DNA from 3 places in the Paenibacillus sp. DRB1-1 genome. Region 2 is predicted to be linked to each of the others. Evidence: predicted binding sites of a transcription regulator. Region 2 holds the regulator's gene; each other region holds the start of a gene.
The links. Region 2 encodes Rex, which represses fermentation and respiration genes when NADH is low (regulators of the CRP and FNR family bind a similar motif). Its sites were predicted from a motif close to TTGTGAAATATTTCACAA; they were not measured.

Region 1: the regulator Rex is predicted to act here: its motif matches at 5,147-5,164, upstream of nirB (nitrite reductase large subunit NirB).
Region 3: the regulator Rex is predicted to act here: its motif matches at 3,318-3,335, upstream of adhE (bifunctional acetaldehyde-CoA/alcohol dehydrogenase).

What each region holds. Positions count from the first base shown of each region.
Region 1 covers NZ_JBODQH010000001.1:1,808,089-1,816,416, forward strand. Annotated here, with positions in the region: gene ACQW03_RS07965 (immunoglobulin-like domain-containing protein) at 1-190, shown strand, start outside; gene ACQW03_RS07970 (exosporium glycoprotein BclB-related protein) at 426-2,171, shown strand; gene nirD (nitrite reductase small subunit NirD) at 2,243-2,572, opposite strand; gene nirB (nitrite reductase large subunit NirB) at 2,611-5,040, opposite strand; gene ACQW03_RS07985 (spore germination protein) at 5,384-7,063, shown strand; gene ACQW03_RS07990 (GerAB/ArcD/ProY family transporter) at 7,088-8,191, shown strand; gene ACQW03_RS07995 (Ger(x)C family spore germination protein) at 8,184-8,328, shown strand, end outside.
Region 2 covers NZ_JBODQH010000001.1:5,038,144-5,046,471, reverse strand. Annotated here, with positions in the region: gene ACQW03_RS22575 (hypothetical protein) at 1-85, opposite strand, end outside; gene ACQW03_RS22570 (cell wall elongation regulator TseB-like domain-containing protein) at 382-906, opposite strand; gene ACQW03_RS22565 (amidohydrolase) at 944-2,245, opposite strand; gene ACQW03_RS22560 (redox-sensing transcriptional repressor Rex) at 2,232-2,885, opposite strand; gene dinG (ATP-dependent DNA helicase DinG) at 2,930-5,797, opposite strand; gene ACQW03_RS22550 (tetratricopeptide repeat protein) at 5,955-6,587, opposite strand; gene panD (aspartate 1-decarboxylase) at 6,670-7,053, opposite strand; gene panC (pantoate--beta-alanine ligase) at 7,046-7,984, opposite strand; gene panB (3-methyl-2-oxobutanoate hydroxymethyltransferase) at 7,981-8,328, opposite strand, start outside.
Region 3 covers NZ_JBODQH010000001.1:4,880,368-4,888,695, forward strand. Annotated here, with positions in the region: gene ACQW03_RS21715 (ThuA domain-containing protein) at 1-194, shown strand, start outside; gene ACQW03_RS21720 (winged helix-turn-helix transcriptional regulator) at 441-785, shown strand; gene ACQW03_RS21725 (hypothetical protein) at 911-1,210, opposite strand; gene ACQW03_RS21730 (DODA-type extradiol aromatic ring-opening family dioxygenase) at 1,529-2,296, shown strand; gene ACQW03_RS21735 (Crp/Fnr family transcriptional regulator) at 2,436-3,152, opposite strand; gene adhE (bifunctional acetaldehyde-CoA/alcohol dehydrogenase) at 3,411-6,023, shown strand; gene pflB (formate C-acetyltransferase) at 6,350-8,328, shown strand, end outside.

The DNA of each region.
Region 1 (8,328 bases), 3.2 Mb from region 2:
ATCCATTTCCAGCACTACTGCACTGCAATCCTACAAGGATGAGCAGCAGATTGCAGCATGGGCCTCGGCAGCATTCCAAAATGCAGTATCCTCCGGTTGGATCAGCGGTTATCCAGATGGAACGCTCAAGCCAAAAGCGGCCATCAGCAGAGGTGAGATGGCTGAACTGCTGGTACGTATTCTTAAATAAGACTTTTCAAGCTTCATAGATCAGATGAGTATAAGCAAATACAACGCGGCCCCCAAGCTTCTCGGGGGCCGTATTTTTTTATGTATATTTTATGTACAAGCCTTCAACAATCATTTTTGCTTGTTTATTCACCCTTTTCGCTTCAGTAAATATATTATGAATATCTGCGAAGCGGGGCGATGAACCACCTATCACCTCTACAGTAGGAAGAATGATAAGGAGGAGATATTTGAGCATGAAACATAAAAAACCGTTCAGGTTCAGTGGTGCTTCAAAAAAAGACGAAGACTCTAAACCAACAAGAGTAAATAAAAGTATCGAAGCTCTTCTCAGACTGATTAATGAATTAACCGCGATCATCCCCGTCGTATTCGCAAACCCCTCTGCGGCTAATGTATCTTCCTTGCAACAGGTTTTAAGACGTTTGTTGTCTCTGGCGAAAAGCTTAAGACTTAGAGGCGGGGTTAAGGCAGACTTACTAGCAGCGCTGGAGCTTGCTATTGTTGCGTTAGAAGCTACACCTTTCTCTCCGATCGGCGTAGGTACTGCACTGCAACAATTGCTGGATGCCCTATTGTCCATCGTTTTACAAGAATCCCTTGATCCTGCTCTTAAAGACAGCTTAATCAGCGCGATCAGAATCGCTGGAACTACGGTTAGCAACGTATTAGGTGAAACATACTTGTCAGGGGAGTCCGGTGCACAAGGACCTCCTGGACCTGTGGGACCCGGCGGTGCGCCTGGACCCGCAGGTGGACCAGGGCCACAAGGGCCTCCCGGACCTATTGGCGCCGCTGGACCTATCGGAGCGCCCGGACCTGTTGGCCCTGCCGGGCCCGTGGGGCCTGCGGGACCCATTGGAGCGGCTGGACCTGTTGGCGCTGCCGGGCCTATCGGGGCCGCTGGACCGGAAGGCCCTGCCGGACCTGTCGGCGCTACGGGTGCTGCGGGACCTGCCGGGGGTGTGACAGGCGCCACGGGCGCTACGGGCGCGGATGGATTGGCCGGGCCAGCCGGGGCCATAGGGCCTGCTGGAGCCATAGGGCCAACCGGGGCTGATGGTTTGCCAGGCGCAGTTGGCCCTATCGGACCTGCTGGGGTCACTGGGCCGACCGGAGCTGATGGTTTGCCAGGTGCAGTTGGTGCTATCGGACCTGCTGGGGTCACTGGGCCGACCGGGGCTGATGGTTTGCCAGGCGCAGTTGGCGCTGTCGGACCTGCTGGAGCCACTGGGCCGACCGGAGCTGATGGACTGCCGGGTGCAGTTGGCGCTGTCGGACCTGCTGGAGCCACAGGGCCGACCGGGGCTGATGGACTGCCAGGCGCGGTCGGTGCAGTCGGACCTGCTGGGGTCACTGGGCCGACCGGGGTTGATGGGCTGCCGGGCGCGGTTGGTGCTATCGGACCTGCTGGAGCCACAGGTGTTACGGGTGTTACAGGGATTACCGGAGCCACCGGTTCGGGAGCCATCATTCCGTTTGCTTCAGGTGGCCCTGCTATACTAACAACCGTTCTTGGTGGATTGGTAGGAACCACAAGTTTGATCGGCTTTGGGAGCTCAGCAACAGGTATTAGCCTCGTAGGCGATACCATTGACCTCACAGGTACACTCGTAGGACCTCTGATTAACTTTGCTTTTTCCGTACCACGGGATGGCGTAATTACATCTATTGCTGGTTACTTCAGTACAACAGCTGCATTAACTCTCGTGGGTTCAACTGCGACAATTACTGCCCAGCTGTTTAGTTCCCCAACACCTAATAACACTTTCACAGCAGTTCCAGAAGCTATCGTTACATTGGCCCCTCCACTGAATGGCATTGTTGCTTTGGGAACGACCTCTAGCGGCATTACTACTGGTTTGGCTATCCCCGTAACCGCACAGACTCGTCTGCTCCTTGTTTTCTCTGCAACAGCTACGGGACTTTCCCTCGTAAACACTATTGTAGGTTATGCAAGCGCAGGCGTTACCATTACCTGATCCAAGAAGAAAAAAGGGCCAAACAGGATTGTTCCTGTCGAGCCCTTTTTATTTGTATTCCAACAGACGAACTAAACCGTTTCGAACGATATTTTTACTTCTTCTCCCTCTTCACAAACGGCGAACGTTTTAATTTGTCCGTGATCAGGCTCTTGAACGATGCCCGTCTGCAGATCAATTTTCCAGTCATATAAAGGATCATAGATATAATGACCAGATACTATAGCCTCTGTAAGAGGACCTCCTTTGGGATGAGGACTGCTATTTTCAACGGCATAAAGCTCATTCTCCGAAGTGCGGAAAACAGCAATTTCAGCACCTTTGATATGGATGGTACGTCCTATTCTGATCGGAAAATCCTTACTATGACCGACAACAAGCCATTCGGCATTCTTGATCATTTGCTTGATCGCTCCCTTCCTAGGCGTTTTAGATACAATTACACAATAGACGGGGTGACAACCTCGAATAAATTTTTGCGTGAATCCTCATCATTGATGATCTTTTTCCAAGGGTCTTCGACCTGTTGTAATGCAAATTCGATGCGTTCTACTAAAGCTTGTCGATGATCTGTATCATGAACGACAGCCTTCTGAATCTCCTCCAGACCGATCCGTTCCACCCACTCCGAAGTACGTTCCAGGTATTGTCCTGTTTCCCGGTAGAGTTGCATTACGCTTCCTACAATATCAATCAACTCGGCGTCGGTTTTCACTTTACAGAGTGAATCAGCCAACCGCGCTTTAATACCGCCATTACCGCCGATAAAGATCTCCCAGCCCCCATCATTACCTACGATTCCGATATCTTTGGTACATGATTCCGCACAGTTGCGTGGACATCCATTAACCGCTAATTTGAATTTTGCCGGGAAATCCAGTCGTTCGAATTTCCGTTCCAACACTTCTCCCATTCCCATCGAGTCCTGTGTGCCAAACCGGCAAAATTGCGATCCAACACAGGTTTTAACCGTACGAAGCGACTTCGCGTAGGCATATCCCGACGGCATATCGAGTTCTTCCCATACTTTAGGCAGATCCTCTTTATGGACACCGATCAAATCAAGCCGCTGTCCTCCTGTTACTTTAACAACCTTAACGTTGTATTTAAGAGAAACATCAGCTATCTTCTTCAAATCTTCTGGGGTCGTTACACCACCATACATTCTAGGAACAACTGTAAACGTTCCATCCTTTTGAATGTTCGCGTGCAATCGCTCATTTACAAAACGGGAATCTCCCTCATTTTCATAGGTATCCGGGTTAATCATTCCCAGATAATAATTCAGCGCTGGCCGACATTTGGAGCATCCTTCATCATTATGCCAACCCAGTACATTCATAACTTCACGCGTTGTTGTCAGCCCTTTGGTTTTGATCGCTTCCACAATCTCGTCCCGACTCAATGTTGTGCAGCCACATATTCCTTGCTTGGCTGACGTCTTGAAGCTGTCTCCAAGAACATACTGTAGAATTTGCTCAACGACCGGCTTGCACCCTCCACAGGAACGCGTTGCTCCGGTACATGCCTTAATTTCATCGACTGTGGTCAGTCCATTATCATTAATTGCATCCACAATCGCCTTTTTAGTCACACCGTTACAGCCGCAGACAATTTCATCATCCGCCATCGTTTCAGCGGATAATGTTTTCGCCCCGTGATTGCTACATCCAGTACCCGTGATCTGTCCATATATCTCATCTGTCATCTGCGTTTGCTGACGCACATATTTTTGAAGACTAGCAGATTCGCTCACATCACCAAACAGTACAGTTCCAACAATCTTATTTTCACGAAGCAGCACTTTTTTGTATGTGCGCTTCCACTCATCCTTTGCTACAATCACCGTGTGTTCAGGCTGGGTTATGAATTCACCAGCAGAGAAAACATCCACCCCTGAAATTTTGAGCTTGGTGGAAACCACCGATCCCATATAACCTTCAGTATCCGCACCTGCCAAATGTTTGGCAATTACACTTCCCTGTTCAAACAGCGGAGCTACCAAGCCGTAACAGGTACCGCGGTGTTCAACACATTCCCCTACAGCATATACATCTTGCACGGAGGTTCTCATCAAATCATCGACTACAATACCACGGTTCGTTTCCATACCACTTTGCACAGCCACCTGAATATTAGGCTTGATTCCGACGGCCATAACGACCAAGTCCGCTTCCAGCTCGCTTCCGTCTGAAAACCTCAGTCCTTGTACCCGATCTTGACCGTACACCTCCGCAGTTTGCATTTGCATCGCAAACTTGATTCCCTGGCGTTCTAATTCTGCTTTCAGCATCGCAGAGGCTTCCCGGTCCAGCTGGCGTTCCATCAAATCCTCCATTAAATGAACGACCGTAACATCCATCCCCAGGTTGACCAAGCCTTTAGCTGCTTCCAGCCCCAATAGGCCTCCACCAATGACAGCTGCCTTTTTAAAGGTCTTCGCTGCCTCAAGCATTGCCGAGCAGTCGGCGATATCTCGGAAACCGATGACACCCGGTAATTCTTTGCCCGGAATAGGCAAAATAAATGATTGTGAGCCAGTAGCTACCAAAGCTACATCGTAATCAATTTCCAGTCCGTCTTCGGTGTGAATCTTCTTGTTCTCACCGTCAATGCTTTTCACCATTTTTCCTGTATATAAAGTAATCCCTTGATCCGCGTACCATTGCAAATCGTTCAGTATGATATCATCAATCGTTTTGCTACCTTCCAATACATAAGAGAGCATGATCCTGTTATAGTTCGGATGCGGCTCATTTCCCAGGACCGTAATTTCATACTTATCCGTTAATTTTAAAATTTGTTCGACCGTATTGATACCAGCCATCCCGTTCCCTATAACCACAAGTTTCTGTTTACTGTTTATCATATACCGGTTCCTCCATTCATTCGACAATGCTTCCTATCCGATGACATCTCCTACGTTCCTATGAATATTGCTTATGCTTCTATTCTAATGCAGCAGATAGAGCTATATGTGATTAGAATCACAATGTAGTTCAAATTAAGAATATTTAGGGATTTCCCTATTTCGTTTCAAGGGATAAAGGTAAGAGCCCGAAATAAAATTTCATAAATGTTAAATACATCACTTGCCCAATTCATCGAACGAATCTTTCCATTTCATGTGTAAATACAACCTTTATAAGGAATACTTTAGGAACAACTTGTATCTTAAGGAAAAATGAATTAATCGTATGGAGGTGATCATCATGTGGTCTAAAATAATTTCTTATATTCCAAGCTGGAGTACACTCTTTCAAGCAGGCCTCGCGTTGATTATTCCTTTAGGAATGTTTTATATAAACACATCAATTTATTCGTTTGTCGGCAGTAAGGGAGCAAAATCCAAACATTCTTCTGATCGTCCGCTTCCCGACGAACATAACGAAGGCCACGCTGATCAACAGCATGAACCAAGCTCCAAAATTACAGGAAATTATGATTCCGACTTAAAGTCGATCCAAGAGGCTATAGGCGAAAATAGTGATGTGCATTTTCGTGAGTTTGTAGTAAAGAAATATCATGCACGGTCCGTGTTAGTCTTCATAGATGGTATGCAGGATGAAAAGCTAATGAGCAAGCAGGTATTGGAGGTCTTGATGTTTGACGGCCAGCAGGACCCACAGGAACAGCAGGAAAGTATAAGTAGCTCTTTTATAAAAGAAAGCTTGATGCCGCTTACGCAAATTAGTGAAGTTGCTGATATGGAGGACCTGCAGGAGTCTATACTTTTAGGTCATACTGCCTTATTAATTGAAGGAATGAAGGGAGCACTGCTGGTAGGCTCGCCTAATGGCGCCATTCGCTCGGTCAATGAACCAACCTCTGAAGCATTACTTCGGGGTCCCAGGATCGGTTTTACGGAGGTATTAAGTGAAAATACTTCGATGCTTCGACGCCAGGGCTTAAACAAAAGTTTGGAGATAAAGAAATTCCAAGTGGGAAGCCGAATCAAAAAAGATCTGGTTGTCGCGTATATCAAGGATATTGTGAATCCGGATCTCCTCGAAGAGGTAAACAGCAGAATTTCAAAAATAGACATGGACTTTTTAGCTGAATCCGGTTATGTGGAGCAACTTATTGAAGACAATTATTTAAGTCCGTTCCAGCAGGCCCACAACACTGAGCGCCCCGACCGTGTCATGAGTGCCTTGTTGGAAGGAAGAGTAGCGATTCTGCTGGATGGTACTCCCTTTGCACTTATTGTTCCGGTGACCTTCAGTATGCTACTCCAATCTCCCGAGGACTATTATGAGCGCTGGATTCCAGGGACACTTTTACGGGTGTTGCGATTTTTCGGAGCATTTATAGCGCTTATGGGTCCTGCTTTATATATCTCTTTTATATCGTTCCATCCCGGTTTGATTCCAACCAAGCTGATTATTAGCATCATCGAGACCCGTCAAGGCGTTCCTTTTCCATCTGTCATAGAAGTTATGATTCTGGAAATCTCTATCGAAATCCTGCGGGAAGCTGGCATACGATTGCCCAAGCCTATTGGTCCTGCCATGGGCATTGTGGGAGGCTTAGTCATCGGCGACGCTGCTGTCAATGCGGGCATTGTTAGTCCGTTCCTGGTGATTGTGGTTTCAGTTACTGCCATCTCTTCGTTTTCGATACCGACATATAGTGCGGGCATTACCTTGCGTCTTTTGCGTTTCGTCGGCATGCTATTTGCAGCAATCCTGGGCATGTTCGGAACCATATTGTTCTTTCTGTTAATTTGTATCCATCTGACCAAATTAAAAAGCTTTGGCGTACCGTATGTGACTCCCTTCTCCCCTATGCGCCCAAGCGACTGGAAGGATGTGTACATTCGAGCCCCTATATCTCTGATGAAACGAAGACCCGTTATGATGAAAACTCAGCAAAGCAAGCGCAAATCATAGCACCCGGAGGAAGGAGGAATGATTGTGTTTAGACGTTCTGATGATAAAATTACATCCAAACAGGCGGCAGTATTCCTGACCAATACAGTATTAGGCGCAGGGATTTTGACACTGCCGAGAGGTGTAACTGAAACGGTAAAGTCTCCTGATGCATGGCTTTCTGTCCTTCTCGGCGGATGTATTATCATATTCGTGATCCTGTTGATGGTAAAATTAAGCCAACAATTTCCTGGAAACACTGTGTATCAATACTCCAGGAGAATCGTCGGTATCATTCCAGGAGGATTTTTAAGTCTATTATTAATCATATACTTTATCATCATCGCTGGCTTTGAAATTCGTGTTTTAGCTGAAGTGACGATTTATTTTTTGCTTGAAGGGACACCCATATGGGCAATTGTGATTCCATTCATCTGGGTGGGAAGTTATCTGGTTTTTGGAGGTATTAATCCCATTGCGCGGTTATACCAGATTGTACTCCCGATCAGTCTCTTCTTTTTACTCCTCTGTTTTGTCCTTAGCCTAAGGATCTTTGAAATTGACCATCTTCGTCCTGTATTGAGTAACGGTATTCTTCCAGTAGTTAAGGGGCTAAAGTCGACTGTCCTTGTTTTCACTGGATGTGAAGTCATCATGACACTGGTCGCTTTCTTGCAGTACCCTGAAAAAGCCGTAAAGGCCATGGTAGTGGGAATCAGCATCCCTTGGGTATTATACTTTTTGACCGTAGTTATGGTAGTTGGCGGGTTATCGGTGGACTCTACTATAACAAGTACCTGGCCCACCATTAATTTAATGCGCAGCTTTGAAATCTCCGGATTTCTTTTTGAACGTCTTGAGTTTCCGTTGCTGGTAATCTGGATGATGCAAATGTTTTGTAATTTCTGCAGTTTTTTCTTCAATGCATCCTTAGGTGTCTCACAGGTATTTGGCCTTAAATATCGTTATGCGATTTTTGGCTTAATCCCAATTATCTTTATCTCCACAATGACTCCTGTTCGTATGATGGAAGTGTTTAGCCTAGGCGATGCGATCGGATACATGGGAATCATTTTATTTTTTCTGGTCCCGGTACTTCTCTCCATCGTTTTCATGATCAGGAAGAAGGGAATGAAGCAAAATGTATAGGCAACAAATCCTATCTTTGCTGCTTGCCTTCATTCTCCTGGTAACTCAAGCCGGTTGCTGGAGCAGCAGAGAAATAGAAGAACTAAGCATGTATACAGGACTGGCTCTGGATAAGGGTGAGCCCAGCACAGTGGAAA
Region 2 (8,328 bases):
CCTGACGGTAAATGAACCATCCCCCAAATAGCAGCAAAGCTGCCAATACTGCCGCCACAACGATAGGAACTGCACGCAATTTCAAACAACATCCTCCTCTCAAAATGTAAAACCCAGAAGAAACGGGACGAATGTCAACAAACAACCAAATTGCATGATCTTATAGTGATCAGCAATTCTTTTTTCTATCATTTTTGTCTATCACTTATAAAATATAGTATATCATAACGTATATCTAATATCGAAGGCAATGTGTGGAGGAGTTGCGGCATAGCAAAACTAAAAGACGTAAATACGATTTTTTTCGCATTTACGTCTTTTTCTTGAACTTTCAATTATTTACTAGTCATTCATTCCACATCTGCCAATCCTTACACCAGCTCAGTTATTGGGCAAAGTATACTTTACACCCGTCGCTCCCCCATCTGAAAAACGGTAAAAGGTATAGTAATGATGGCTTCCATCATCGTAAAACAGCTGCCACACATATTCGCCATTGAACACACTCGGCCGGAGGCTTACAATTTTTACACCTGGAAGCTGCTGCTGAATTAGCGCCATCATTTTTTGCTCATCGACTCCGTTCTTCAGCAGCTCGGTATGAACACCGCTATTATCTGCGGCAGGTACGTTAGGTTGTCCCTCCACTTTTTGAAAAGGAACCCACACCATTATATTTTCATTCTGTGCATTTTTCCCTTGAACTACCCAATATACCTGATCCCACACAGACTTCCATGTTTGAGTCGTGCTAACCAGACCACCTGATTGCTTGGCCTTAATGATAGCGGCATTTTTCTCAGCCACCTGGTCTTGAGTAACATAGGAATAATACCAGAAAATGCTGACCAGGATCAGTATCACGGCCAAAATGGCGACCGCTATCCATTTTTTCTTATTTTTCAAACCTGTGCTTCCTCTCTAAGGGGATGTGACACCTAAATTAGCGCGACAGCAGCCCTTCAAAGGCGGCTTGTGCCTCATGTTTGATACGTTCCTCGTCCATAGTCAGGCATTCGCCGTTTTTCACAACCTGGCGACCGTCTACCCACACATGAGCCACGTCCTTGGCGCTTGCAGAGTATACCGCATGGGAAATAAGATCTGTACGCGGCAAGAAATGTGCCTGATTCAGATCCAACGCGATAAAGTCAGCCTTGTTGCCTGCTGCCAACGCTCCTACTTCTTTTAAACCAATCGACTTTGCACCGTATTCTGTTGCAAGACGCAGCGCTTCACTTGCAGGAACTGCCGTAGGGTCACCGGATACACCCTTGTGAATAAGTGCCGCCAGACGCATTTCCTCGAACATATCCAGGTTATTATTGCTGGCAGGACCATCCGTTCCGAGAGAAACAGTAACCCCTGCACGCAGCAATTCAGGCACTCTTGCCACACCACTTGCCAGCTTCAAATTGCTACCAGGATTATGCGAAACCGCTACACCACGTTCAGCCAGTAAAGCTATTTCTTCGTCGTTCAAATGAACGCCATGGGCAACAAGCGAAGGACGGGAGAAAAAGCCAAGCTTATCCAAGTGTGCAACTGGACGCAAACCGTAGTCGCGTACGTTTTGCTCCACTTCGGCGATCGTCTCAGACATGTGCGTATGCAGTGGCAAGTCCAGATCATGCGCAGCTTGTACGAATTTTTCAATAAACGCAGGTGGACATGTGTATGGCGCGTGCGGAGACATCATCGTTGTAATACGCCCGTCTGCTTTACCATGCCAGTTACGCGCAAAAGTCACGGCCTCAGCCAGCTTGATTCGCTGTTCTTCTTCCGAGCATAGTCCAATTGCTCCACGCATCAGACTTGCACGAATACCTGACTCTTCAGCTACACGAGCTACCTCATCCATATGATCGTACATGTCCAGGAAGGTCGTTGTTCCACCTTTCAGCATTTCCAGCACAGACAAGGACGTACCCCAGTACACGTCCGTAGATGTAAACTTGGCTTCCATAGGCCACATTTTTTCCTGAAGCCATACTTGAAGTGCCAAGTCATCTCCATGCCCACGCAGCAGAGACATCGCCGCATGACCATGGGTATTAATCAGACCAGGTAAAAACAATAGCCCTTTACCATCAATCGCTTCCGTTTCTTCCTCACCCGCAGGCAAAGTTTCGCCAATATAAGTAATACGGCTATCCTCCACAATCATAAAACCATTGACTACCCCAGCTTCTGGTCCATTTACGGCAAAAGAGCCATTTTTAATCATCCATTTATTCACTGTCATATTGTGTTTCTTCCTTTCCGTCCTCCAAATAATAAGCGAGGCTAAGCAAATCAGTTGTAAAGTCTGTGGCATGAATCCGAATGTTGGCCGGTGCCTTGAGAGTAGTCGGTGCAAAGTTCAGGATCGCTCCAATTCCGCTCTCAATAAGCCTGTCAGCCACGTGCTGTGCTTCAAAATCAGGTACGGTAATAATCCCGATTCGAATGTTTTTTTCTCTCACAGTCGCTTCCAGTTCATCCATCGGTTGAACGACCAATGTATTGATCTTGGTCCCTACCTTATCCGGAAACGCATCAAATACTGCGACAATCTTCATATTGTCTTTTAAATAAGCGTTATAATTCGAAAGGGCTTGCCCCAGATTACCGGCACCGACCAATACGACATTAATTTGCTGGTCAATTTTCAGGATATGGCGTATTTTCTCGATTAGATAAGAAACATCATAACCGATACCCTTCCGGCCAAAATCTCCGAAATAGGCGAGATCTTTACGGATTTGGGCCGGGTTCAAATCTAGCCTCTGTCCCAACTCTTGAGAAGAGACCGTAGCCACCTCCCGTTTGTGAAGTGCATTCAGATAACGTAAATATACGGGTAACCTCCGTACGACAGCCTCTGAAATTTTATCTGATTTCATACTTGCTCCCCCTAATTGTAACGAACATACTTAGTGTCCGTCCGTTATGCCTCTGTCTCCGGGGCGGATTGGAGCCATTCGGCGATGCGGGGCACCATTTGCTCCGATGGCATATGCTCCATTTTTGGTCCCGGTAACGAGTACAAAAAGTGCTTTCCGTAATAGGATTCGATCACACGCGTATCGTAAACGATAACGACCCCGTGGTCGCTCGCTGTACGTACCAACCGACCAAATCCCTGTTTGAAGCGAATGACCGCTTGTGGTACAGACAGCTTCATAAATGGATTCTTCTTCTGCTGCTGAAGCAGCTCGCTTTTTGCCTCCAGCAACGGGTGATTCGGCGGTTGAAACGGCAAGCGAACAATGGCCAGACAAGTCAGAGCCTTTCCTGGAATATCGACGCCTTCCCAGAAGCTGCTGGTTCCCAGCAATACAGAAGCTTTAGCTTCCTGAAAACGGCGGGTTAGCTTGCTGCGACTCCCACTGTCCACACCTTGTCCCAGCACAGTAATTTCGCTGGCTGCTAAGGCCTCTTTGAGCGGCTCATACACTTGCCGGAGCATCCGATAGGAAGTAAACAGAACGAGCATTCTCCCCCGCGTCGCCTGAGCAGTCGCTCCTAGAGAGCTAACGAGCATATCTACAAAATGTGCATCTCCTACACTGCCCTTCACACTTGGAAAATCCCGTGGAATGACCAGCAACACCTGATCCCTGTAATTAAAGGGTGACGGGAGCTGCGAAGTCATCAGCCGCTCTTGATCTGCGGCCTCCTGCAAGCCGAGCTGATCGATCATGTACTGAAACGACTTATCTACCGATAAGGTAGCAGACGTCAGAATAATGCTTCTTTTTTTGTCAAAAAACATTTCTTTCAACTGGCGGCTCACATCGACGGGCACCGCATAAAATTGCAATGATTTACTACGGAATTGCCCACTCGCTTCGAGCCAGTATACGGTTGTTTCATCATCGAGTCGCATAAAAAATCGCAAATTTTCTCTAATCCCCGCCAAATCCTTGAGCAGACCCGTGATATCTGTAATAAGGCTATCCGCCGCATAATCGTCATGCTCTTCCTTGACGTCCAGCATCAGCTTGTCGCCCTTGCGCAAAATTTCACTCATCGTTACATATAGCTGATTTTCCAAAGCCCCCGCCTGATCCCACTTTGCAGGCTTGGCTGAAGGTTTGAGACGGGAAGAAAACTGTCCTGTTTCGCCCGGTGTCGCATCGCTTCGCTCTGGCAACATGCCAAACAGCTTGTCGCTTAGCAGGTCCCAAGTTTCCTTAACCTCTAACACGAGCGGATACATCTGGTCGATGGTTGAGGCCCAATCCGCCGACTTCTCGTGCCCCGATTTTGCCAACTGTTGACGAAGTGAAGGCAGTTGTCCATTCTTGCTGTCTTTGAACAGTCGCGTCAGTGTATGCACGAGTGTGAAATATTTCATATGCATACCTAGGTGCTTACCAGCTACTTCCTCCAGGTGATGGGCTTCATCAATCACCAGGTGTTCATAGCTCGGCAACAACTGGTGACTGGCTTTGACGTCTGTGAACAACTTAGAGTGATTCGTAATAACAACATCCGCTATCCCTGCTTCATGGCGTGCACGATGATAATAGCATTTGCGGAACCATGGACAAGAACGACCAAGACAGGACTCTGAATCACTCGCCACCGTTTCCCAGAAATCCCCTCCACGGTTGCTCAGATTCAGTTCTTCATCATCACCGGTTTCTGTTAGCGTCAACCAGACGATCATTTGAGCCGCTGTAATTAAATCTTCCTTCGGTGTCGCGAAGTCTCTTCTGTTTATTTTATGTTCAAACTTACGCAGACACAAATAATGTCCCCGACCCTTGAAAATAGCAGCCCGGAACGGAAACGGAATCACCTTGGTCAGCATCGGAATGTCGCGCTCGCGTAATTGCTCCTGCAGGTTGATCGTATGTGTACTTACCATAACGCGCTGTCCTTTTTTTACACTGTGATACAGGGATGGGAGCAAATAACCGAGGGACTTTCCTGTTCCTGTACCTGCTTCGATCAGCAGATGCTTGTCTTCACTCAGTGCCTGATTTACACCCTCAATCATCTGTATCTGCGCCTCGCGCTCCTCATATTGGCTCAAGGATGAACGCAAATTGTCCCGCACATCATCCATGTACTCCTCAAAGGAAACACCTGAAAGTGGATTCGGGTCGTCTTCTCTACGCGGTGCAGCTAGCTCCGTCCAATCTTCCACTTTTAGCGCAAGCTGACGAAAAAACTGATGTCCCTCCAAATCCTGAATAGGATCAAGCTCTTTCTCTTCACGCACCCCATCAAGAAACCATCCGAGGTCACTGTCTTCCTCTGCGAACAAATCGCTAAGCCGCTGTATCGTTATCAGAGGTAATGCTTGAAGCTCACCCAGACACTTTAAAAACACCTCAGCCGTAGCCAACGCGTCGCTGTCTGCTTGGTGAGGGCGATCATGCGCCAGCCCGAACTCAGAAGACACAAAACCCAACTGATACGAAGAAAGCGATGGAAACATAATTTTCAGAAAATCCATTGTATCCAAGATTCTTCCGCTAAACGGTAAATATCCGCACCGATCCAGAGCGTTTTGCAAAAAATTAAAATCAAACGCCACATTATGACCGACCAGCACAACATCGTCCAGCATAGGCACGAGCTCCATCATCATTTCTTCAAGTGCAGGAGCATCCTTGACGTCATCGTCTGTAATTCCGGTCAATCCAGTGATAAAAGGTGGAATAGATCTGCCAGGGTTCACATAAGAGCCGTAAACACGGGAAATGCTGTTATCATGATCTATAATTGCAAGTCCGACTTGAATGATGTCATCCGCGGACTGGGTGCCTGTCGTTTCAAAATCCAATACCGCAAATTTCATTCGGGCTTAATCCTTTCTTATGACACTTACAAAAATAATAACTCTGTATATTAGCATAGCAGAAGATCGCCTGTTTGGAAATTAAGACAGCCAAAAAAGACGATGCACACGCCGCCTGAGGAGGTGGGCATGCATCGTCTTACTCGGTGACTGACAACTACATCCAGGTCATCATGGAGCTGTCGTATCGAAGCATTTCGGTACCGGACAAACAGGCTTCCATATTGTGCAGCGGCTCGGGTAACGCAGGATCGAACTGATGTGCGAGAGCAAAACATTTTTGCGCCTCCTCTACGTCAGCCTGCTTTGCCAACAGACAGCCTAGCGCATTATAGATGACCGCCTTTAGTCCTGCCTGCTCAGTCAGGTCCAGCACCTTCTGAAAATGGCATACAGCCTCTGCTGGATCATCTAGTTGAAAATAGGACATTCCCATGTACATACGACTCTGCCAGCTGTTCGGAAAATGCTGTAGTACCTGCTCAAATTGTTGGATCGCCTCAGGGTACATAAGTAATCGATAATACCCTTGCCCCCGATTAAAAGCTGGTAGCTCTTTTTCAGGCAGCTCAGTGTCAGACATATCGGTCTCTGCGGAAAACCCGGCCGCACGCAAGCAAACCATTTTTTCCTCAAAGGCCAGCCACTCATCCATAATTCCGTCACTCATTCTCCGCAGCAGACTCCAGTGCTGTAGCAGCTCCTGCCTGCGGGAGCCCTGGGCTGATGGGTAATGCTTCACGATATCATCTAACATGCTGTTCATTTCTGCGAATACATGCTGGAACATGTGCATCCCGCCCTTATGAAAGATGGATTAATACACTCACATTTTTCGCTTAAAAGACGGGTTTCATCCGCACTCCCATTCATTACATGATCGTTGCGTGTACTTCTTTGTTCATCGTTTGGGCTGGTTTATTATGTTCATCAACAAATACCACTGTAGGTTTGTATGTTTTGGCCTCTTCATTCGACATGGAAGCATAGGAAATAATAATGACTGTATCACCAGGCTGCACCAAACGAGCTGCCGCACCGTTGAGACAGATCACTCCGCTCCCACGCGGTCCGGGGATAACATAGGTTTCCAGTCGAGCTCCATTGTTATTGTTTACAATTTGAACCTTTTCATTCTCCAACAGATCCGATGTATCCATGAGATCTTCATCTATAGTGATACTCCCCACATAGTTCAGGTTAGCTTCCGTAACGGTAGCGCGGTGAATTTTGGATTTCATCATGGTTCTAAACATGGGAAAGCACCTCCGCCTTCTGTATTCTTATATTGTCAATCAGTCGGGTATTGCCAAATTTCACAGCCAGCGCTACGATGACGTCTTCCTGAACATCACATAGACGCTGCTCGGGAAGAAGGGGCTCCAGACCGGGAAAAGTTAATATTTCAATGTAATCAATGTCTGCTAAAGGAGAGGAAGTAATGGTGGACTCCACCATTTGATGTAGCTGACGAATCGTAATTGTGTTTGTTACAATATCTTCGCTCACTTCTTGCACCTTACGCAGTGACTGGGACAGCACCAACGCCTGCTCGCGCTGTTCTGCACTTAAATACACATTACGGGAGCTGAGGGCCAAACCATCCACCTCTCTGACGATGGGACAAGGTACGATAGTCACGTTCATATTGAGATCAGTCACCATCTGCTGGAGCACTGCAACCTGCTGTGCGTCCTTCATTCCAAAAAAGGCCAAATCAGGACCTATCATGTTAAAAAGCTTGGCTACCACCGTAGTCACACCATCAAAATGGCCGGGACGGGAGGCACCGCACAGACGATCTGTCAAAGCGGATACACGAATTTTGGTTTGGGTTGGTTGTGGATACATTTCTGCTACAGTTGGCAAAAATACAATATCCACGCCCTCGCGCCGTGCTACCTCTAAATCACGAGCTTCATCGCGGGGGTAGCTTTCCAGATCTTCATTCGGTCCAAATTGAATCGGATTTACGAAAATGCTAAGCACCACCGTATCTGCCATTTTACGCGCCTTGTGCATCAAACTCGCATGTCCTTCATGCAGGTATCCCATTGTTGGTACAAAGCCGACTTTATGTTGCTGTAAAGAAGCAGAATCGTTTACTATTTTTGCTCCGTTTGTCCCAAGCTGCCGACGTTCAGCAATAATCTTGCGTAGCTGAGCCACTTCTCTTACGATGATCATGACCGAGATTCCACCTTTTCCTTAGCTTGTTCCTGTGTCTGTCCTTTTGCCTTACCGTATAGGGATTCTACAACGCGGTCATCCGCGCTGAACACATGCTCTGCGGCCGGAAATGCCCGCCCTTTCACATCACTCACATACTGCTCAATGCTGCTGCGGATCAAGCCGCCTACATCGGCATAGGTTTTAACAAAGCGTTTGCTGAAATAAGGCGATGCGTACTGAATCAGATCGTGATAAACAAGTACCTGACCGTCACATCCACGTCCAGCACCAATTCCAATGGTTGGAATGGAAAGCTCTTTAGAAATCGCTGTTGCGACTTCCTCAGTTACCAATTCCAG
Region 3 (8,328 bases), 160 kb from region 2:
GATGTACTTTCCGCCGAGGTAGCGGTAAGATATTCTATTTCCGCCCAGGTCATGAGACCTATCCGACTTATTACCAGCCTGATATTTTGAAAGTTATCGCCAATAGCATTCGTTGGACTTCTCCGACAAGTATTAACAAACCAATATATGGTAGAAGCGAACCTGTAAGACCTCTCGGTGGAGTGTTGGTATAATGACAATCATCACATTTTGATGAGCTGTATAATGAACAGATTGATAGGCGGAACCTCTTGGGATTCCGCCTTTTTGTATTTAACGATTTAGACATATACCTGCTGTGTTGGTTTGTTGTATAATCAGTTTTGGTCATGGCAACTTTATCAGCGCAGGTATTTAATTTAAGAAGAAAGTGTTTTCTTTCGGGATAAAGTATGCTAAAATGATATATACTAACAAAAGGAAAGCTTTATCAAACCGAAATGCAAAAGAAGGTGAAAAATTTGGAGAGTCAACCGCAATGTGCAAAAATGTGTCCGCGTTTTGAAACCGCCTTTTCATGTTTGGGTAAGCGTTGGAATGGATTAATTATTCAATCCATGATGAGCGGTCCTAAGCGGTTTAAGGATATTTCCAATCTAATTCCCACAATGAGTGACAAAATGTTATCAGAGCGGATGAAAGATTTGGAAAATGAAGGAATTCTTACACGTCATGTATATCCGGAAACTCCTGTCCGCATTGAATACGAGCTAACAACCAAAGGCCGTGCACTTCAGCCGGTTATGGAACAGATTCAATTTTGGGCTGAGGAATGGATTAGATGAGCACCAAACTAAATAAGCGTTTCTCATAGCAAAACAGCCTTTTCCTAGGAAAAAGGCTGTTTTTTTATTTTGTGTATAGGACTACTTATCCATTTTACAGAAATGATGTGCATAGGCAGCACGGCTTAATAGCCTTTGATGCGCCCTGCAACTGAGAACAATCCTGCTGTTGCACGGCGGGGCACACGGGTTTGAATATCCAGCGCGGCCGAACGAAATGTACCCAAGCATGAATGGCATAGTCTTCCTGCATAAATGGGGGAACGGCAGGATTCACAAGGATAATCAAGCTGACTGTAGGTGGAGGGAAATTTGCCTGCTCTTACCCAATCTGTAAGCAATTCTATAGGTGTGCCGGTTACGTCACTGAGCTGGCGAGTATGAGTAGAAGGATGCTTCCATAGATAGTTAGAACAGCGGTCCAAGAATATATTTTCTTCCTGAATACAAGAACTACACAGGTTTCTAAGGTTTTGACGAAAAACGGAACCACATTTTGGGCAATTAGAAGTATGTATCTCCATAGAAACCAGTCCTTTGTATCGAAATATAGTGAAATCTTAAAATTTATTAGTTACATATTACTATGACCTTATACCTATATCAATCTTTATTTATGGAACCTCTGATCTTTAAGTGTATGTTGAAATCTGTGTTGACATTACTCTGTTACTTATGTATTATAACTTACATAAAGTTACTTAATGAATAAAATAAACTAATGATGATAAGGGGATCTTTATATGATGCCATCTTTATTTTTGGCCCACGGCTCACCGATGCTTGCTATTGAACAGACGGACTATACTTCATTTTTAGAGCAACTGGGGAAAAGCATTCGCCCTAAAGCGGTTGTTATCTTTACTGCTCATTGGGAAGCGCAAACGTTGACGATCAGTTCGATGGATGACGTGTACGATACCATTTATGATTTTGGCGGTTTCCCACCGGAACTGTACACGGTGAAATATCCAGCACATGGTTCTGTGGAACTGGCCAATAAGCTAGAAAAATTATATGAACAAAAGGGCATTGACGTACAAACTGACCGGGTGAGGGGACTGGATCATGGATCCTGGACATTGTTGCATCGTATGTATCCTGAGGCAGACATTCCGGTAGTTCAGATCTCTGTAAATCCATATCTTTCGCCCAAAGCACAATATGCCATTGGTGAAGTGCTGCGTGGACTGGGAGAACAGGATATTCTGGTCATTGGCAGTGGAGTGACTGTTCATAATCTGCGTATCGTCAAATGGGGGGAAACGAAAACAGAACCTTGGGCTATAGATTTTGATGATTGGATTATTGAAAAAGTGCAAAGTAGAGATATAGAGGCTTTGGATCACTATGAAAGCGAAGCACCGTATGCTCGCCAGGCCGTACCAAGAGCAGAGCACTTTGTACCGTTGTTTATTGCAATGGGGAGTGGCAATCCTGCAAACAAAGCCAAGGTCATCCATAGAAGCTATGAGATGGGGAATTTAAGTTATTTATGCTTACAGTTTTAAAAAGTGTGTTGCCAGAAGAAAGACTAGTGTTAAAATGCTTCGCAACTGCTTCTGTATAAGTAGAGGAGTAGAAATAAATTAGGGAGTGTTATAAGCTATAATGGCTTATAACACTCCCTTTTACATAAAAAACGATTTATTATATCCGGCAAATCTCACGAGGACACAATTCACAATGACATACGCCTTGCAGCATTTCCAAATCCTTGACAACAATCATGCCATTATCGTATTCTACTGCATTTTTCTTACGTAGATCACTAAGCATCCGGTTTACGCTTTCCCGGGTCGCACCGATCATATTAGATAAGTCAGTATGAGTAATTTTCTTATGAATCAGGATATGTTCGCCGTGAGGCTCACCATAGGTATTGCATAGACGGATGAGTGTTGAACATAAAGCGCCAGGCTTGCCGTACATCATCAAATCGCGGAACTTAGTCTGAGTAATGCGATGATGCGAACCCATCCATTTCATAAAATCAATCGCAAAATCACAATGCTGGCAAATAAGCAATTCCAGATCCGTATGATCGATTACGCCAATATCACTGTCTTCCAGAACCTCAGCAGAAAAGGAATGCTTAGTCCCAAAAAATGGATCGGCTTGACCAACAAGATCGCCGCTTTGATACATATATAGAATAAGTTCCTTACCCTCATCCGTTGTTTTGGTTACTTTCACGCGTCCGCGCTTAATATAAAACAGCTTATCCGCTGTATCTCCTTCCCAGAACAGATGCGAGCTTTCAGGCATAACTCGATCTTTCATCATCACTTGCAACCGGTTGAAGCTGGCCTCCGAGAAGCAACAGGTGTTGCCGCGGGCTTCCATTACATTTGTAGGGTTTCTCATCGTCCATTTCCCCTTTGTATCCTATGTTTTTTATCTGCAACTTGATCAATTCAAATTCATTATATACCTGCGCAATGCGTTTTTGGGGCAAGAAGAGGGGGTAAAAGTGGCAGAATTCCAAACTTTGTGATTTAATTCACTTCATAAAATAAAATTTTAAATAGATTGTGAAAAAAATCACAATATATCTTGAAAAGCTGTGTTACGATCAGTGCGTGAACAAGAGATAGTACACGAGATAACAGGAGGATGAGGGAAATGGCTGTTAAAAACGAGGTTATCCAAAAAGAGCAAAGCGCAGAGCAGTATATTCAAACGCTGATTGACCGGGGGAACCGGGCACAGCAAGCTTTCATGAGTATGAATCAGGAACAGATTGACGAAATCGTACAAGCTATGGCACTCGCAGGGATGGATAAACACATGTACCTGGCGAAGTTGGCTGTTGAAGAAACAGGACGCGGTGTGTACGAGGACAAAATCACCAAAAACATGTTTGCAACAGAATATATCTATCATAGTATCAAAAATGAAAAAACCGTCGGTGTCATTGAAGACAATGATTTTGACAGTTTTCAAAAGATAGCAGAGCCAGTCGGCATTATCATGGGGATCACTCCAGTGACAAACCCGACTTCGACTACGATGTTCAAAGCGTTGATTGCCATTAAAACACGTAACCCAATCATTTTCGGTTTCCATCCATCTGCTCAATCGTGTAGTGCGGAAGCAGCCCGCGTCTTGCTCGAAGCAGCCGTCAAACATGGTGCTCCAGCTGATTGTATTCAATGGATTGAAGCTCCATCGATGGATAAAACAAATTCACTCATGAATCACCCGGATGTGGCTCTGATTCTGGCAACTGGTGGATCAGGCATGGTTAAGGCGGCATATAGCTGCGGTAAACCTGCTCTGGGTGTAGGCCCAGGTAACGTGCCTTGCTTCATTGAAAAAACAGCAGACATCAAGCAGGCCGTGAACGATCTCATCCTCTCTAAATCTTTTGACAACGGTATGATTTGTGCTTCCGAGCAAGCGGTTATTATCGAAGAGCCAATCTTCGAACAAGTGAAAAAATTGATGATCGCTAACGGCTGCTATTTTGTAAATAAAGAAGAAGCAGCTAAGCTCACTCAAGGAGCTATGAATGTCGAGAAATGTGCAGTGAACCCAGCAATCGTCGGGCAGTCTGCTGTGAAAATTGCTGAAATGAGTGGTATCACAGTACCAGCAGGAACTAAAATTTTAGTCGCTGAGATTGAAGGGGTAGGAACAAAATTCCCATTGTCTGCGGAAAAATTGAGTCCTGTATTGGCTTGCTATAAAGTAAAAAATGCGGAACAAGGTATTCAACGCGCTGCTGAAGTCGTGGAATTCGGGGGCATGGGTCACTCGTCCGCTATTCATTCGAACGATGAGGACGTTATCGCTCGGTTTGCAAACCGTTTGCAAACAGGACGTATCATTGTAAATGCACCTTCCACACATGGTGCGATTGGCGACATTTACAACACCAACCTTCCTTCGTTGACACTCGGTTGCGGTTCGTACGGTCGTAACTCGACTTCGTCGAACGTATCGGCAGTCAATTTGATTAATGTGAAAAGGGTGGCGAAACGGACGGTGAATATGCAATGGTTCAAAGTACCTTCCAAAATCTATTTTGAGAAAAATTCGACACAGTATCTTGCTAAAATGCCTGATATCACACGTGTAGCCATTATCACGGACCCTATGATGGTACAACTGGGATATGTAGATCGTGTTATTCATTATCTGCATCAACGCCAAACACCAGTAGCTATCGAAGTGTTCTCTGAAGTAGAGCCAGATCCATCGACAGTTACTGTAGAACGTGGTACTGAAATGATGAGACGTTTCCAACCGGATTGCATCATCGCACTGGGCGGCGGTTCGCCAATGGATGCCGCTAAAGGCATGTGGATGTTCTATGAATATCCAGATACTGATTTCAATAACTTAAAACAAAAATTCATGGATATCCGTAAACGGATTTACAAGTATCCACGTTTGGGCCAAAAAGCACAATTTGTAGCTATCCCTACAACCTCGGGTACAGGTTCCGAAGTTACATCGTTTGCAGTAATTACGGACAAAAACCTGGGTAACACGAAGTATCCGCTGGCTGACTATGAGCTGACTCCTGATGTGGCAATTATTGACCCAGTGTTTGTATATTCGCTGCCTAAAACAGCTGTAGCGGACACAGGTATGGATGTTCTGACACATGCTATCGAAGCTTACGTGTCCGTAATGGCTAATGACTACACAGATGGTCTGGCAATTAAAGCCATTCAATTGGTATTCCAATACCTAGAACAATCGGCTCTGACTGGTGATAAACTGGCTCGTGAGAAAATGCATAATGCTTCTACACTTGCTGGTATGGCTTTTGCTAATGCATTCTTGGGTATTAACCACAGTCTTGCACATAAATGGGGTGGACAATACCATACAGCGCATGGTCGCACGAATGCCATTTTATTGCCGCACGTCATTCGCTATAATGCGAAAAAACCGACAAAATTTGCTTCGTTCCCTAAATATTCGCACTTTGTTGCGGATGAGCGTTATGCAGAAATTGCACGCATACTGGGACTGCCTGCACGCACCACCGAAGAAGGGGTTAACAGCTTGATCGAAGCGATCCGTAAGATGAACAAAACACTTGGTATCGAGGAATCGTTCCAACAAATCGGTTTCGATGCGAAGGATTTCGAATCACGTGTAGACTATCTGGCTGACCGCGCATTTGAAGATCAATGTACAACTGCGAATCCGAAACTGCCACTGGTTACTGAGTTGGCTGATGTCTATCGCAATGCCTTCTACGGACGTTTTGATCAATAATATAATAGGTACGAAGAGGCTTGTGAAAAAGCATTTTCTCGTTCAATACCGATGCAGGCTCTCTATATAGAGGGCCTGTTGGTTTGGGAAGGGAGGTGAACGGCAAGGCTAAGGATAGGCGCGCAGCTAGGGAAAATAAAGTGATAAAAATCACTCATATTGTGATTTTTATCACATACTACACTCTATCATTATTCTACAATAAGGGTGTAAGAAAGGTCCCGACACTGAGCGTAAGGCATCGGTGAACAGGCCGGGCTCAAGAAATAGTTTTATCGTGAAAAAAATCACAAGTCCGGAAGACCAAACAATTTGGAGGGATTTACATGTCGGTGATTGAGAGAGAATTACAAGAGCAACAATCTGGCTGGAGAGGTTTTAAAAAAGGCAAATGGACTAAAGAAGTCAACGTCAACGATTTTATTGAAACCAATATCTTACCTTATGTTGGCAATGAAGAATTTTTGGTTGGTCCTACCGCCAACACAACCGCATTGTGGGATATTGTATCCGATCTTACCAAAAAAGAGTTGGCAAACGGCGGCGTGCTTGATGTAGACGTGAATACGCCATCCACTATTATTTCACATAAGCCGGGTTATCTGGACCGGGATAAAGAGCAAATTGTCGGTGTACAAACAGATGCTCCATTCAAACGCTCTTTGCAGCCGTTTGGTGGAATTCGGATGATGATCGACGCTTGCAAAGCCTATGGTTTTGAAGTACCAGAAAGTATCATTGATATCTTCACTCATATTCGTAAAACTCACAACCAAGGTGTATTTGACGCTTATACAGATGAAATGAGAGCAGCTCGTAAAGCTGGTATCATTACTGGTCTGCCAGATGCATACGGTCGTGGTCGTATTATCGGTGACTATCGTCGTGTAGCTTTGTATGGTGCAGACTTCTTGATCCAAGATAAAAAAATGCAACTGAAAAGCCTTGAAGTTGATTCCATGGAAGAAGACGTAATTCGTCTGCGTGAGGAAATTTCCGAACAAATTCGTGCTTTGAATGAACTGAAACAAATGGCTGCTGAACACGGTTTTGATATCTCAAAACCTGCTAACAATGCGAAAGAAGCTTTCCAATGGGTATATTTTGGATATCTTGCAGCAATCAAAGAACAAAATGGTGCAGCAATGTCCTTAGGACGTGTATCTTCCTTCCTTGATATTTACTCTCAACGTGATATGGAAGAGGGTACAATGACAGAAGAACAAGCTCAAGAACTGGTCGATCATTTTGTTATGAAATTGCGTATTGTTAAGTTCTTGCGCACACCTGACTATAATGAACTGTTCAGTGGAGATCCAACATGGGTTACTGAGTCCATTGGTGGTATGTCCGTAACTGGAGAAACTCGGGTAACTAAAAACAGCTTCCGTTTCCTGCATACCCTCTACAATCTGGGACCTGCACCGGAGCCGAATCTGACTGTACTGTGGTCGGAAAAATTGCCTGAAGGCTTCAAAAAATATTGTGCGAAAGTTTCTATTGAAACTAGCTCCATTCAGTACGAGAATGACGATCTGATGCGTCCGATTTATGGAGACGATTATGGTATTGCTTGTTGTGTATCGGCAATGAAAATCGGTAAACAAATGCAATTCTTTGGTGCTCGTGCCAACTTGGCTAAAGCTCTGCTGTATGCAATTAACGGTGGTAAAGATGAAAAATCTGGCGTCCAAGTAGGGCCTGAATTCCCAGCCATTACAGGTGAAGTTCTGGAATATGAAGAAGTGTTGAGCCGCTTCAAACCTATGATGGAATGGTTGGCAAAACTGTACATGAACACTTTGAATGTTATTCACTACATGCATGATAAATATAGCTACGAACGCATTGAAATGGCGTTGCATGATCGTGATATTCTCCGCACCATGGCATGTGGTATTGCGGGTCTGTCAGTTGCTACCGACTCCTTGAGTGCCATTAAATTTGCAAAAGTTAAACCAATCCGTAACGAAAAAGGGATTGCTGTTGACTTTGAAATCGAAGGCGAATACCCTTGCTACGGTAACAACGATGACCGTGTAGATAACATCGCTGTGGAACTGGTAGAAAGCTTCATGAGCATGATTCGCAAGCATAAAGCTTATCGTAATGCGGTTCCTACTCAATCTGTACTGACTATTACTTCCAACGTGGTTTACGGTAAGAAAACAGGTACAACACCGGATGGACGTAAAGCAGGCGAACCGTTTGCACCAGGGGCAAACCCAATGCACGGTCGTGATAAAAAAGGTGCTTTGGCATCTCTGAGTTCCGTAGCCAAATTGCCATATGAACACAGTCTGGA